Regions from separate parts of the Leclercia sp. CFBP8987 genome, predicted to be linked through region 4. Evidence: predicted binding sites of a transcription regulator. Region 4 holds the regulator's gene; each other region holds the start of a gene.
What was found. Region 4 encodes PurR, which represses purine synthesis genes. Its sites were predicted from a motif close to CANGCAAACGTTTGCNTG; they were not measured.
Positions count from the first base shown of each region.

Region 1 (3,421 bases), 2.0 Mb from region 4:
TCACCCCGGCCCTCTCCCACGGGGAGAGGGTGCAAACACTAAAGCCCTTTTCTTAGAAAAGGGCTTGCTGTTTGTTACGCATCAATAAACGCAATCTTCAGCACGAACAGCAGCGCAACGACCATCACGCACGGGCTTATTTCACGCCAGCGTCCGGTGCCCGCCTTCATCACGCAGTAAGAGATAAAGCCCAGCGCAATCCCTTCGGTGATGGAGAAGCTGAACGGCATCATCACCGCGGTAATAAATGCCGGAACCGCTTCGGTCAGATCGTCCCACTTCACGCGCGACAGGCTGGAGGTCATCAGCACGCCCACGTAGATCAGCGCGCCCGCGGCGGCATACGGTGGCACCATGCCCGCCAGCGGTGACAGGAAGATCACCAGCAGGAACAGCAGGCCAACCACCACAGCGGTCAGACCGGTACGGCCACCCACAGAGACCCCGGAAGAGGATTCGATGTAGGCCGTTACGGACGAGGTCCCGATAAAGGAGCCAGCTACGGAAGAGATGCTGTCCACATACAGCGCCTGCTTCATGCGTGGGAATTTGCCCTTCTCGTCCGCCAGCCCGGCTTTATCGGTCACGCCGATCAGCGTCCCGGAGGAGTCAAACAGGTTCACCAGCATGAAGGAGAAGATCACCCCGGCCAGACCCAGGTTCAGCGAGCCCGCCAGATCGACATGGCCGATCACGGTAGTGACGCTCGGCGGCGCGGAGACGATGCCGCTGTAGTGCACATCGCCCAGCATCCAGCCCAGCAGGGTGGTCACAATAATGGAGACCAGCACCGCCGCGTGAATGTTACGTGAGGCCAGAATCGCGATGATGAAGAAGCCCAGCACGCCCAGCAGCACGCTGTGGGAAGTCAGTTTACCGATGCTGACCAGGGTTTCCGGGTTCGCCACGATCACACCGGCGTTTTTCAGCCCCATCATGCCGATGAACAGGCCGATACCGCTGGTGATGCCCACGCGCAGGCTGACGGGAATATTGGCAATCATCCAGTAACGCACGCGGAAAATGGTCAGGATCAGCAGACCGACGGCGCCCCAGAAGATAGCGCCCATCCCCACCTGCCACGGCAGGCCCATCGCCTGAACCACCACAAAGGCGAAGAAGGCGTTAAGACCCATCGCCGGTGCCAGAGCAACCGGCAGGTTAGCGAACAGTCCCATCAGGATGCTGCCGAAGGCGGCGATCAAACAGGTCGTAACGAAGACGGCGCTGGTATCCATGCCAGCAACGCCCAGAATTTGCGGGTTCACGAAAACGATATAGACCATCGTCAGGAAGGTGGTGAAACCGGCGATCACTTCGGTGCGTGCCGTCGTGCCGTGTTCGCGCAGTTTAAACACGCGCTCAAGCAAACCCGCGCCAGAAGACTGGGTAGTGTGTTGTTGACTCATCATCTATTTCCGAACAAGGAGGGAAAATCCGTCGCTATCCTATACCAAAATGCGACAATAGGGGCGGTTGAGGGGCACTTTTTTTCATTGAATTTGCTTATACGGCAACGATTGCGTCTCAACGTAATGCAGCACGTAAACGTTAAACTTGTTAAGAAAGGGAAATGCATGTCTCAGATTGAAGCGGTATTTTTCGACTGCGACGGTACGCTGGTCGACAGTGAGGTCATCTGTTCCCGGGCGTATGTCACCATGTTCCAGGAATTTGGTATCATGCTCGATCTCGAAGAGACGTTCAAACGCTTTAAAGGCGTGAAGCTCTACGAAATCATCGACATTATTAACGCCGAACACGGCGTCAGCCTCGCGAAAGCGGATCTGGAGCCTGTTTACCGCGCCGAGGTCGCACGCCTCTTCGACTCCGAACTGGAGACGATCGCCGGGGCCAGCGCCTTGCTGGATTCAATGGCGGTGCCGATGTGCGTGGTCTCTAACGGTCCGGTAAGCAAAATGCAGCACTCCCTTGGCAAGCTACAGATGCTGCACCATTTCCCGGAAAAACTGTTCAGCGGCTACGATATTCAGCGCTGGAAACCCGATCCGGCCATGATGTTCCATGCCGCGAAAGCGATGAACGTCAACGTGGAGAACTGCGTCCTGGTGGATGACTCCAGCGCAGGCGCGCAGGCGGGGATCGCCGCGGGCATGGAGGTGTTTTACTTCTGCGCCGATCCGCACAACCCGCCGCTCGACCATCCGAAGGTGACCACCTTTACCGATCTGGCCCAGTTGCCGGAAATGTGGAAAGCGCGCGGCTGGCACCTTACCCGCTAAAACGGATAAGCCGTAAAGCGACTCGCTTTACGGCTTTTTGCTATTTAAACAGCTTCTGGACGAATTCCGCATAGGCCGGTCGCCAGACATCCATCTCATGGTTCAGGCCCGGATATTCGTGATAATCGAATTTGATCTGGCGTTGCTCAAGCTCCTGCTTCAACCCGGCGATATCCTTGCCTGTCACTGCATCTTTCTCGCCCACCACGACGGTGAAATTGCGTAGCTGTTTATTGATGGCCTGCGGATCGTTGAGCCGCGCGCTGACGCCCGCATCCGGCACCGTAGTAGTGGTAACGCCGCTAAAGGTAGCCAGCCAGCCAAAGCGTTCAAGATGGTTCATCCCGGAGACCAGCGCCTGATAGCCGCCCTGCGACAGCCCCGCCAGCGCCCGTCCTTCGGCATCGTCACGCACGTTAAACCGCTGGCTTACCAGCGGAATGATGTCGTTCATTAGCTCCCGGTCGGCAGCCTGGGCATTCAACGGATAGAAGTCCTTACGTCGCTCGTTAGGCACGAAGGTTTCAGGAACGATGCCCGCGGCATCGGTTTCCGTATCCGGCACCACCACCAGCATCGGCGCAATTTTTCCGGCCGCGAGCAGGTTATCCATGATCTGCGCGATACGCCCCTGATCGATAGCCGAACGCCCGGTATCACCAAAGCCATGATAGAAATAGAGCACCGGCAGCGGTTTTCCCTGTCCGTTGTAGCCCGGCGGCGTCCAGACGAATAGCTGACGCTCCGATTTCAGCGCAGCCGAATGATAGGTCAGGGTAATCAGATCCCCGTGCGGAACCGGGTTAATATCCAGAAGACTGCCCGGCACCAGCACCATGCTGGTGTTCACCTGCCGCTGCGGCTTGGTTATCGCCGTGCCGGTATCAATGCTGCGCACACCGTCGACGTTGAAGAAATATTCATACAGATTGGGCTGCATCACCGGACCTCGCCAGCTCCAGAGACCTGAGGCGTCTTTGGTCATCGGATGGATGTTTTCCGGGGTCGGGACCCCCACCACCACCGATACGCTTTTCGCTGCCGGAGCGAAGTAGCGATACGTCACCGTATTGTCGGCATTCACCTGCGTGACATACTGGCTCAGCGGGTGAGCGGGATCCGGAGCGGCGGGGAGATCTGCCGCGAACGCCGGATGTCCGAGAGATAAACAGAGTGTA
Region 1 covers NZ_CM188255.1:4,862,039-4,865,459, reverse strand. Annotated here, with positions in the region: gene SOM40_RS23415 (NCS2 family permease) at 75-1,409, opposite strand; gene yieH (6-phosphogluconate phosphatase) at 1,578-2,243, shown strand; gene SOM40_RS23405 (esterase) at 2,284-3,421, opposite strand, start outside.
Region 1: SOM40_RS23415 (NCS2 family permease) is a predicted target of PurR. The motif match lies at 1,510-1,527, and genes of this name have one in related genera.

Region 2 (3,421 bases), 2.0 Mb from region 4:
TCCTGAGCATGCTCGGTGATCCCAACGGTGTAAGTACCATCGGCTTCTTTGCGCAGCCACTCGTGTTCTTTGCTGTATTTCAGTTCTGCTGGCACATTGCTCATTGAATTTCTCCTGATAAAAATAATTAGGCGACCGGCTTACCGGCGCGAACAAAAATCGGTTTGGTCACGCGGACCGGCATTTCGCGGTTGCGGATCTGCACCACGGCAGTCTCGCCAATGCCCGCCGGCACACGCGCCAGCGCAATACTGTAGCCCAGCGTCGGAGAGAAGGTACCGCTGGTGATAATGCCTTCGCAGTGGTTGCCATTGGCATCGGTGAAACGCACCGGCAGCTCGCCGCGCAGTACGCCTTTCTCGGTCATCACCAGGCCAACCAGCTGTTCGGTGCCCTTCTCACGCTGCATTTCCAGCGCTTCACGTCCGATAAAGTCGCGATCCGCCGGTTCCCATGCAATGGTCCAGCCCATGTTGGCCGCCAGCGGAGAGACGCCTTCGTCCATCTCCTGGCCATACAAATTCATGCCGGCTTCCAGACGCAGCGTATCGCGCGCCCCCAGACCGGCCGGCTTAACGCCCGCCTCGACCAGCGCACGCCAGAAATCGGCCGCTTTTTCATTCGGCATCGCAATTTCATAGCCCGCTTCACCGGTATACCCGGTGGTGGCAATAAAAAGATCGCCCGCCTGCACGCCAAAGAACGGCTTCATGCCCTCAGTGGCCTGGCGCTGTTCATCAGTGAACAGGGATGCAGCTTTCGCCTGGGCGTTCGGACCCTGCACCGCGATCAGCGACAGGTCATCACGTACGGTGATGTCGATGGCGTAAGGTTCAGCGTGTTGGGTGATCCAGGCGAGGTCTTTTTCACGGGTGGCGGAGTTAACAACGAGGCGGAAGAAATCTTCGGTAAGGTAATAGACAATCAGGTCGTCAATTACGCCGCCGGAAGCATTCAGCATACCGGAATAGAGCGCTTTGCCCGGCTTCGTCAGTTTCGCCACGTCGTTCGCCAGCAGATAACGCAAAAACTCCCGGGTGCGGCTGCCGTGCAGATCGACAATGGTCATATGCGAGACGTCGAACATACCGGCATCGGTGCGCACCGCATGATGCTCATCAATCTGCGAACCATAATGCAGCGGCATCATCCAGCCATGGAAATCGACCATGCGTGCACCGCATAAGGTGTGTTGTTCGTACAAAGGCGTCTGTTGAGCCATCTTATCCTCGTTGAATGAGCTGGGCTGTCTTGCGTTTTATGCTGAAAAATTCACCATAAAACCCGGCATCGGCATCGCTCCCGGACGCCGACGCAAACGTTCTCTTTTCCCTGAAGTTACCACTGAAAACGGTGGTTAACCATAAGGGAAAATGGGTCATCACATTAGCTTATGGTCAAAAATGCCAGCAAAGCGTACAGAGTTATTCACTATAAAAATGCGAATCATTCCGCACAAAAGCAAAGTAACCTGAAGAAGATTTAGTACAAGAGGATATTTACTGCGGAAAAATGCGCGAAATTTCCGTAACATAAAAATCATTAGATTAGATAATCTAATGCGAAAAAGCGGGTGAAATTAGAATATTTCAAACGAGGGAATTTTCCCGGCCCACAGGCCGGGAAAATAAAGTGTGATGGGGATCTAAATTAGCGTAGCCAGTCCGGCAGATCGTTAAGACCCATCGCCTGGCGCAGGAGTTGTGGTTTGACGCCCGGGAGGGTGTCAGCCAGCTTCAGACCGAGATCGCGCAGCAGTTTTTTAGCCGGGTTGGCACCGGCAAAGAGTTCGCGGAACCCTTGCATGCCCGCCAGCATCATCGCAGCACTGTGCTTACGGCTGCGTTCGTACCGGCGCAGGTAAAGATGCTGCCCGATATCTTTACCCTCACGATGCAGACGACGCAGTTCATTCACCAGCTCGGCGGCATCCATAAAGCCCAGATTCACGCCCTGCCCGGCCAGCGGATGAATGGTGTGCGCGGCGTCACCCACCAGCGCCAGACGATGGGCGGCGAACTGGCGCGCATAGCGACCGGTTAACGGGAACACCTGGCGCTCGCTTTCGACGGTGCAGAGCCCCAGTCGGTTATCAAAGGCCACGCACAGGGCCTGATTGAACTCGTCGGCGGACGCCTCCTGCATCTGCTGCGCCTTCTCAGGAGAAAGCGACCAGACGATCGAGCAGAGATGCGGATCGCTCAGCGGCAGGAAGGCGAGGATGCCATCGTTATGGAAAATCTGCCGGGCTACGGCCTGGTGCGGCTCCGCAGTGCGGATGGTGGCGACCAGCGCGTGATGGCGGTAGTCCCAGTATGTGAGCGGAATGTCGGCTTTGCTTCGCAGCCAGGAGTTTGCCCCGTCGGCCCCTACCACCAGACGCGCGGTCAGCATGTCGCCGCTTTGCAGGGTAATAAAAGCATCGTTTTCGCCCCAGGCCACCTGCTGCAGCTGCGCGGGCGCAATCAGCGTCACGTCGCTGCACTGCTGCGCTTTCTGCCATAACGCATGGTGAATCACCGCGTTTTCAATGATATGGCCAAGATGGCTGTAGCCCATACTCTCATCATCAAAAGCGATATGCCCGAAGCTGTCTTTATCCCACACTTCCATGCCGTGATAGCAGCTGGCGCGTTGGGCGACGATCTCTGACCAGACGCCGATACGGGTCAGCAGCTTTTCACTGGCAGCGTTGATCGCTGAGACACGGAGCTCAGGCGGCGCATCGGAAGCGACAGGCTGAGGCTGTTTCTGCTCCAGTACCGCCACGCGCAGACCGCTGCCCTGCAGACCGCAGGCCAGCGCCAGTCCTACCATTCCGCCACCGACAATGGCAACATCAACATTCTGCACTTTGTTAACTCCTTAGCGAGCGACCCAACCGAGAGTCCTCTGCGCCAGCACATCGCGTGCCGGAATGAATAATTCCATCGCCATTAACCCCAGGTTACGCCCTGCCACCAGCGGTGCCCAGCGATTAGCAAACAGATGCACCAGCCCGTCGGTTACGCCGATGGTGGCCTCTTTATCTGCCTGACGTCGTTTCTGATACTGGCATAGCACCGGATACGCGCCGCAATCCTGCTGTCGGGCAAAGGCCTGCGCCAGCGTTTCGGCGAGGGTCATCACATCGCGCAGCCCGAGGTTAAAGCCCTGCCCGGCGATGGGGTGTAACGTCTGGGCCGCATTGCCCACCAGCGCGACGCGATGGGAGACAGCCTGCGACGCCGTGGTTAATGCTAAAGGATAGACCGAACGCTTCCCGGCATGGGTGATACGTCCCAGCCGCCAGCCAAAGGCTTTTTGCAGTTCGGTGCAGAAGCGTTCATCCGACCAGGCCTGCACCTCATCCGCTTTTTCCAGCGGATGGCACCAGACCAGCGAGCTACGCCCCTGCGACATCGGCAGCATGGCCAAAGGA
Region 2 covers NZ_CM188255.1:4,026,666-4,030,086, forward strand. Annotated here, with positions in the region: gene gcvH (glycine cleavage system protein GcvH) at 1-104, opposite strand, end outside; gene gcvT (glycine cleavage system aminomethyltransferase GcvT) at 128-1,222, opposite strand; gene ubiI (FAD-dependent 2-octaprenylphenol hydroxylase) at 1,651-2,853, opposite strand; gene ubiH (2-octaprenyl-6-methoxyphenyl hydroxylase) at 2,866-3,421, opposite strand, start outside.
Region 2: gcvT (glycine cleavage system aminomethyltransferase GcvT) is a predicted target of PurR. The motif match lies at 1,312-1,329, and genes of this name have one in related genera.

Region 3 (3,421 bases), 1.8 Mb from region 4:
CTCAGAGTTCCCGAAGGCACCAAAGCATCTCTGCTAAGTTCTCTGGATGTCAAGAGTAGGTAAGGTTCTTCGCGTTGCATCGAATTAAACCACATGCTCCACCGCTTGTGCGGGCCCCCGTCAATTCATTTGAGTTTTAACCTTGCGGCCGTACTCCCCAGGCGGTCGACTTAACGCGTTAGCTCCGGAAGCCACTCCTCAAGGGAACAACCTCCAAGTCGACATCGTTTACGGCGTGGACTACCAGGGTATCTAATCCTGTTTGCTCCCCACGCTTTCGCACCTGAGCGTCAGTCTTTGTCCAGGGGGCCGCCTTCGCCACCGGTATTCCTCCAGATCTCTACGCATTTCACCGCTACACCTGGAATTCTACCCCCCTCTACAAGACTCTAGCCTGCCAGTTTCGAATGCAGTTCCCAGGTTGAGCCCGGGGATTTCACATCCGACTTGACAGACCGCCTGCGTGCGCTTTACGCCCAGTAATTCCGATTAACGCTTGCACCCTCCGTATTACCGCGGCTGCTGGCACGGAGTTAGCCGGTGCTTCTTCTGCGAGTAACGTCAATCGATGAGGTTATTAACCTCACCGCCTTCCTCCTCGCTGAAAGTACTTTACAACCCGAAGGCCTTCTTCATACACGCGGCATGGCTGCATCAGGCTTGCGCCCATTGTGCAATATTCCCCACTGCTGCCTCCCGTAGGAGTCTGGACCGTGTCTCAGTTCCAGTGTGGCTGGTCATCCTCTCAGACCAGCTAGGGATCGTCGCCTAGGTGAGCCATTACCCCACCTACTAGCTAATCCCATCTGGGCACATCTGATGGCAAGAGGCCCGAAGGTCCCCCTCTTTGGTCTTGCGACGTTATGCGGTATTAGCTACCGTTTCCAGTAGTTATCCCCCTCCATCAGGCAGTTTCCCAGACATTACTCACCCGTCCGCCACTCGTCACCCGAAGAGCAAGCTCTTCTGTGCTACCGTTCGACTTGCATGTGTTAGGCCTGCCGCCAGCGTTCAATCTGAGCCATGATCAAACTCTTCAATTTAAGTTTGATGCTCGTGAATTAAACTTCGTAATGAATTACGTATGTTCACTCAGAGACTTTGGTATTCATTTTTCGTCTTGCGACGTTAAGAATCCATGTCACTTTGAGTGCCCACACAGATTGTCTGATAAATTGTTAAAGAGCAGTGCAACGCGGCTTTCGCTCACCGTTGCGAGGTGGCGTATATTACGCTTTCCTCTTTCAGAGTCAAGCGTTTATTTTCGCTTTTCTCTTCAACCGACCCGGCTGTTTGTGTGAAGTGATTCACATCTGCCGTGTCGATGGAGGCGCATTATAGGGAGTTCTCCCGGAGCCGCAACCCTTAAATGACAGAAAAATGACTGACTGCTGCATTCCCCAGCAAAACCCCGCCTTATACCTGATTACTCACAGACTTATCCACAATGCGACGAAAAAGTGAAAATGTGCGAGCGTTGCGCAAACGTTTTCGTTAAAATGCTCGCGCTAAATAAAGTGGCCCCGCCAGGTGTGTTAGTTGAGTTTTTATGTAGAAAACTCACCTAACGCTCTCTGTAATCGTCAAATCCAGGGGATTTACCATGCAACAACGTCGTCCAGTCCGCCGCGCTCTGCTCAGTGTTTCTGATAAAGCCGGTATCGTCGAATTCGCTCAGGCACTTTCTGCACGTGGTGTGGAGCTGCTGTCCACTGGCGGTACTGCCCGCCTGTTAGCAGAGAAAGGCCTGCCGGTAACCGAAGTGTCCGATTACACCGGTTTCCCGGAAATGATGGATGGACGTGTCAAAACCCTGCACCCGAAAGTTCACGGTGGCATCCTGGGTCGTCGCGGTCAGGATGACGGCATTATGGATCAGCACGGGATCGCGCCAATCGATATGGTTGTCGTTAACCTCTATCCATTCGCCCAGACCGTTGCCCGTGAAGGCTGCTCGCTGGAAGACGCCGTAGAGAATATCGATATCGGCGGCCCAACCATGGTGCGCTCCGCCGCCAAGAACCATAAAGATGTCGCCATCGTCGTGAAGAGCAGCGACTACGACGCCATCATTAACGAGATGGATGCCAACGAAGGCTCCCTGAATCTCGAAACCCGTTTTGACCTCGCGATTAAAGCCTTCGAACATACCGCCGCCTACGACAGCATGATTGCCAACTACTTCGGTAGCCTGGTACCTGCCTATCACGGCGCAAGCAACGAACCGTCCGGCCGCTTCTCTCGTACCTTAAACCTGAACTTCATTAAGAAGCAGGATATGCGTTACGGTGAGAACAGCCACCAGCAGGCAGCCTTCTATATAGAAGAAGAAGTAAAAGAAGCCTCCGTTGCGACAGCGCAGCAGGTTCAGGGCAAAGCGCTTTCCTATAACAACATCGCGGACACCGACGCGGCGCTGGAGTGCGTGAAAGAGTTCAGCGAGCCAGCCTGCGTGATCGTCAAGCACGCTAACCCATGCGGCGTGGCGGTCAGCACCTCGATTCTGGATGCTTACGATCGCGCATACAAAACCGACCCGACCTCTGCGTTCGGCGGCATTATCGCCTTCAACCGCGAGCTGGATGCTGAAACCGCTCAGGCAATCATCTCCCGTCAGTTCGTTGAAGTGATTATCGCCCCTTCTGCTACTGAAGAAGCCCTGAAAATCACCGCGGCGAAACAGAACGTGCGCGTGCTGACCTGTGGCCAGTGGGCGGAGCGCGTTCCGGGCCTGGACTTCAAACGTGTGAACGGCGGTCTGCTGGTTCAGGATCGCGACCTGGGTATGGTGACAGAAGCCGACCTGCGCGTGGTCAGCAAGCGTCAGCCGACCGAACAGGAACTGCGTGATGCGCTGTTCTGCTGGAAAGTGGCGAAGTTCGTGAAATCCAACGCCATCGTCTATGCGAAAGAGAACATGACCATCGGGATAGGCGCAGGCCAGATGAGCCGCGTCTACTCCGCGAAAATTGCCGGTATCAAGGCAGGTGATGAAGGGCTGGAAGTGAAAGGTTCTGCCATGGCCTCTGACGCCTTCTTCCCGTTCCGTGACGGTATCGATGCGGCGGCAGCGGTAGGCATCACCTGCGTGATCCAGCCTGGCGGTTCTATCCGCGATGACGAAGTCATTGCCGCGGCTGACGAACACGGCATCGCGATGATCTTCACCGACATGCGTCATTTCCGCCATTAATTCCCGGAGCAGAGAATGAAAGTATTAGTGATTGGTAACGGCGGGCGCGAGCACGCCCTGGCGTGGAAAGCGGCGCAGTCTGCGCAGGTGAAAACCGTCTTCGTGGCCCCGGGTAACGCCGGTACCGCACTGGAGCCCGCCCTGCAGAACGTCGCCATCAGCGTGACCGATATCCCGGCGCTGCTGAGCTTTGCCCAGAACGAGAAGATCGATCTGACCATCGTCGGC
Region 3 covers NZ_CM188255.1:220,483-223,903, reverse strand. Annotated here, with positions in the region: rRNA gene SOM40_RS01080 (16S ribosomal RNA) at 1-1,043, opposite strand, end outside; gene purH (bifunctional phosphoribosylaminoimidazolecarboxamide formyltransferase/IMP cyclohydrolase) at 1,604-3,193, shown strand; gene purD (phosphoribosylamine--glycine ligase) at 3,209-3,421, shown strand, end outside.
Region 3: purH (bifunctional phosphoribosylaminoimidazolecarboxamide formyltransferase/IMP cyclohydrolase) is a predicted target of PurR. The motif match lies at 1,479-1,496, and genes of this name have one in related genera.

Region 4 (3,421 bases):
GCTTCAGGCTAAAGGCCGGGATCATCAGCACCAGGGTGATAACAAACAGCACCGCAAAAATCGCCTGCCAGCTGAAATGGGCGAGGATCCAACTGCCGAGCAGCGGGGCCAGCGCCGGAGAGAGTCCGACCAGCGGCATGATGGTGGCAAAAATACGGTTAGTGCGCGAGGCCGGGTAGTAGTCGGTCACCAGCGCCTGCCATGTGACCGCTGCGGCACAAACCCCCACCGCCTGGATGAAGCGCAGCACCAGCAGCCAGGTGGCATCGCGAACCCACAGCATACCGAGGCAGCCGAGAGCGAAAATGGCTAAGCCCGCCAGTAAAACCGGCTTACGGCCGAAGCGGTCGGACATCGGTCCCCACAGCAGCTGAGCAAAGGCAAAGCCCGCCAGGAACAGGCTCAGGCTGGCGCTGATGGCCGCCGCTGGGGTCTGCAGATCTTCCTGCATGATGGCGAAGGCAGGCAGGTACATATCGGTGGCGAGAAAGCCCAGCACGCTTAAGCCGCCGAGCCAGACTAAAAATCCTTTCCCGGGTGTCATTATTTTATTACTCCGTTTGGGCGCAGGTTTGGGTAGCCGCTGAGTGTAGGGAGTGCAAACCCGCTTGTGAAACGCTAATATTTGGCGGTTGCATTCAAAAATTTTGCAGGCAGAAAATGTGGTCAGAATATTCTCTTGAAGTGGTGGATGCTGTAGCGCGTAACGGCAGCTTCAGCGGAGCAGCGCAGGAGCTGCATCGCGTCCCGTCCGCCATCAGCTACACCGTGCGTCAGCTGGAGGAGTGGCTGGCGGTACCGCTGTTTGAGCGGCGTCACCGGGATGTGGAACTCACGCCTGCCGGGACGTGGTTTCTCAAAGAGGGGCGGTCTGTTATCAAAAAAATGCAGATCACCCGCGAACAGTGCCAGCAGATCGCCAACGGCTGGCGGAGCCATATCTCCATTGCGGTGGATAATATCGTGCGCCCCGAGCGCACCCGGCAGATGATTGTCGATTTTTACCGCCACTTTTCCGACGTCGAGCTGCGGGTCTCGCAGGAGGTCTTCAACGGCGTCTGGGATGCGCTGGCGGACGGCAGGGTGGAGATGGCGATCGGCGCCACCCAGGCGATCCCGGTCGGGGGGCGCTATGCGTTTCGTGATATGGGCACCCTGAGCTGGATCTGCGTGGTGGCCAACCATCATCCGCTGGCCGCCATGGAAGGACCGCTCAGCGATGATACCCTGCGCAACTGGCCCTCGCTGGTGCGCGAGGACACCTCCCGCTCGCTGCCGAAACGCATCACCTGGCTGCTGGATAACCAGCGGCGGATCGTCACTCCGGACTGGGAATCGTCCGCCACCTGCCTCTCGGCTGGTCTGTGCGTGGGGATGGTGCCGGTGCATTTTGCCCGGCCGTGGATCGACAGCGGGAAGTGGGTCGAGCTGACGCTGGAAAATCCCTTCCCGGATGCGGCCTGCTGCCTGACCTGGCAACAAAACGATATGTCACCGGCCCTGGCCTGGCTGCTGGATTATCTGGGAGACAGTGAAACGATGAACCGGGAGTGGCTGCGGGAGCCAGAGGTGCTGGCTCCCGGAGAGGATTAACGGCGGTAGTCGCGGAACGGACCATCCGCCACGGAACGGCGTTCGATCAGGCGCGGATGCACCTCAATTGACTGGGACTCTTCGCGCTTATTGACGATACGGTCCAGCAGCATGTTGAAGGCGGTCTCCCCCAGCGAATCTTTTGGCTGGTGGATGGTGGTCAGCGCCGGGGTAAAGAAGCGGGCGTTGCGCACGTTATCATACCCGATCAGCGAAACGTCCTGCGGAACGCGCAGGCCCATCTCATCGGCAGCACAGAGCGCACCCATTGCCATAATGTCTCCGCCACAGAAGATGGCGGTCGGGCGCGGACTCTGGGAGAGGATCTGCTGCATGGCGCGGTAGCCAGACTCCGGTTCAAAGTCGCCCTGCACGATCCAGTTTTCCGGGACCGTGATTAAGGCCTCTTCCATCGCTTTCATAAAGCCCGCCAGACGTCCGGCACCGGTGTTGCGCTCCAGCGCTCCCGGGATCACGCCGATTTCGCGGTGACCGCGTTCAATCAGATAACGTCCGGCCATGTAGCCGCCCTCAAAGGCGTTATCGATCACCGAGTCGGTAAAGTCGGCCTTCGCTTCGCCCCAGTCCATCACCACCATCGGAATATTGCGATACTCTTCCAGCATCGACAGCAAGGATTCCGGGTATTCGGAACACATCACCATCAGGCCGTCGACGCGCTTCTGCGCCATCATCGACAGATAGGCGCGCTGTTTTTCCTGGCTGTTCCAGGCGTTGCCGAGGATCAGGGTGTAGCCCTTCTGGAAGCAGTTCTTCTCAACTGCTTCAATAATTTCCGCAAAATAGGGCGCTTCGCTGCTGGTCGCCAGCAGGCCGATCGATTTGGTGTGATTAACCTTCAGACTGCGGGCTACGGCGCTGGGAGAGTAGTGCAGCTCTTTAATGGCCGCCCAGACGTTGTTACGGGTCTCTTCCGCGACAAAGCGGGTTTTGTTAATAACATGTGATACGGTTGTAGTGGAAACGTTTGCGCGTTTCGCCACGTCTTTAATTGTTGCCATCAGATGTCACTCCAGACCATATCTAAGCTCCTGAAAAACCAATAGGTAAACGTTTGCCTTCACTCGCCCTAATTGCGCAATTTGAATTGCGGTACGCCGGGAAAACGACACAGGACGTCAGGAGGGGGTCAATGGCCGGTACGCTAATAAATTTAGCGTGGAATTTTGTCTTATCTTGGCCAAAAGGGGAAGAGCAAAAACCGATATCAATCTAAATCCAGCAAGATTTTTACCCGGAACTGTGTAAAAATGAGCAGGCTCACTCTTCATAGGGTGATTAAAAGGAGAAAAATTGATGAGTACCGATCTTAAGTTTTCGCTGATTACCACCATTATTGTTCTGAGTCTGATTGTTGCCAGCGGTCTGACTGCGGCACTGCACTGATTGATGCGGGAGAGTTCCGCTCTCCCTCGTTCCTGCGCTGATTGTTACGCGCCCGGCAAAAATCTTTTGCCAAATTGTTAACTTCTCATTTTTTGTGATTGGTGTCATGCTTTCGCCTTCATTGTTCTGTGTCGCCTGACGACACGGTGTCTGGAGTTGAAGTATGAGAATCAATTTTCCGCTGCTGGCCCTGGCCATTGGCGCCTTTGGTATCGGCACAACCGAATTTTCCCCGATGGGCCTGCTGCCGGTTATCGCCCGGGGCGTGGATGTCTCAATTCCCGCTGCGGGCATGCTGATCAGCGCCTACGCCATCGGCGTGATGGTGGGTGCGCCGCTGATGACCCTGCTGCTGTCCCATCGCGGTCGCCGTAACGCGCTGATCTTCCTGATGGCGATCTTTACCGTCGGTAACGTGCTG
Region 4 covers NZ_CM188255.1:2,023,242-2,026,662, forward strand. Annotated here, with positions in the region: gene punC (purine nucleoside transporter PunC) at 1-544, opposite strand, end outside; gene punR (DNA-binding transcriptional activator PunR) at 661-1,593, shown strand; gene purR (HTH-type transcriptional repressor PurR) at 1,590-2,615, opposite strand; gene cydH (cytochrome bd-I oxidase subunit CydH) at 2,911-3,000, shown strand; gene SOM40_RS09720 (MFS transporter) at 3,164-3,421, shown strand, end outside.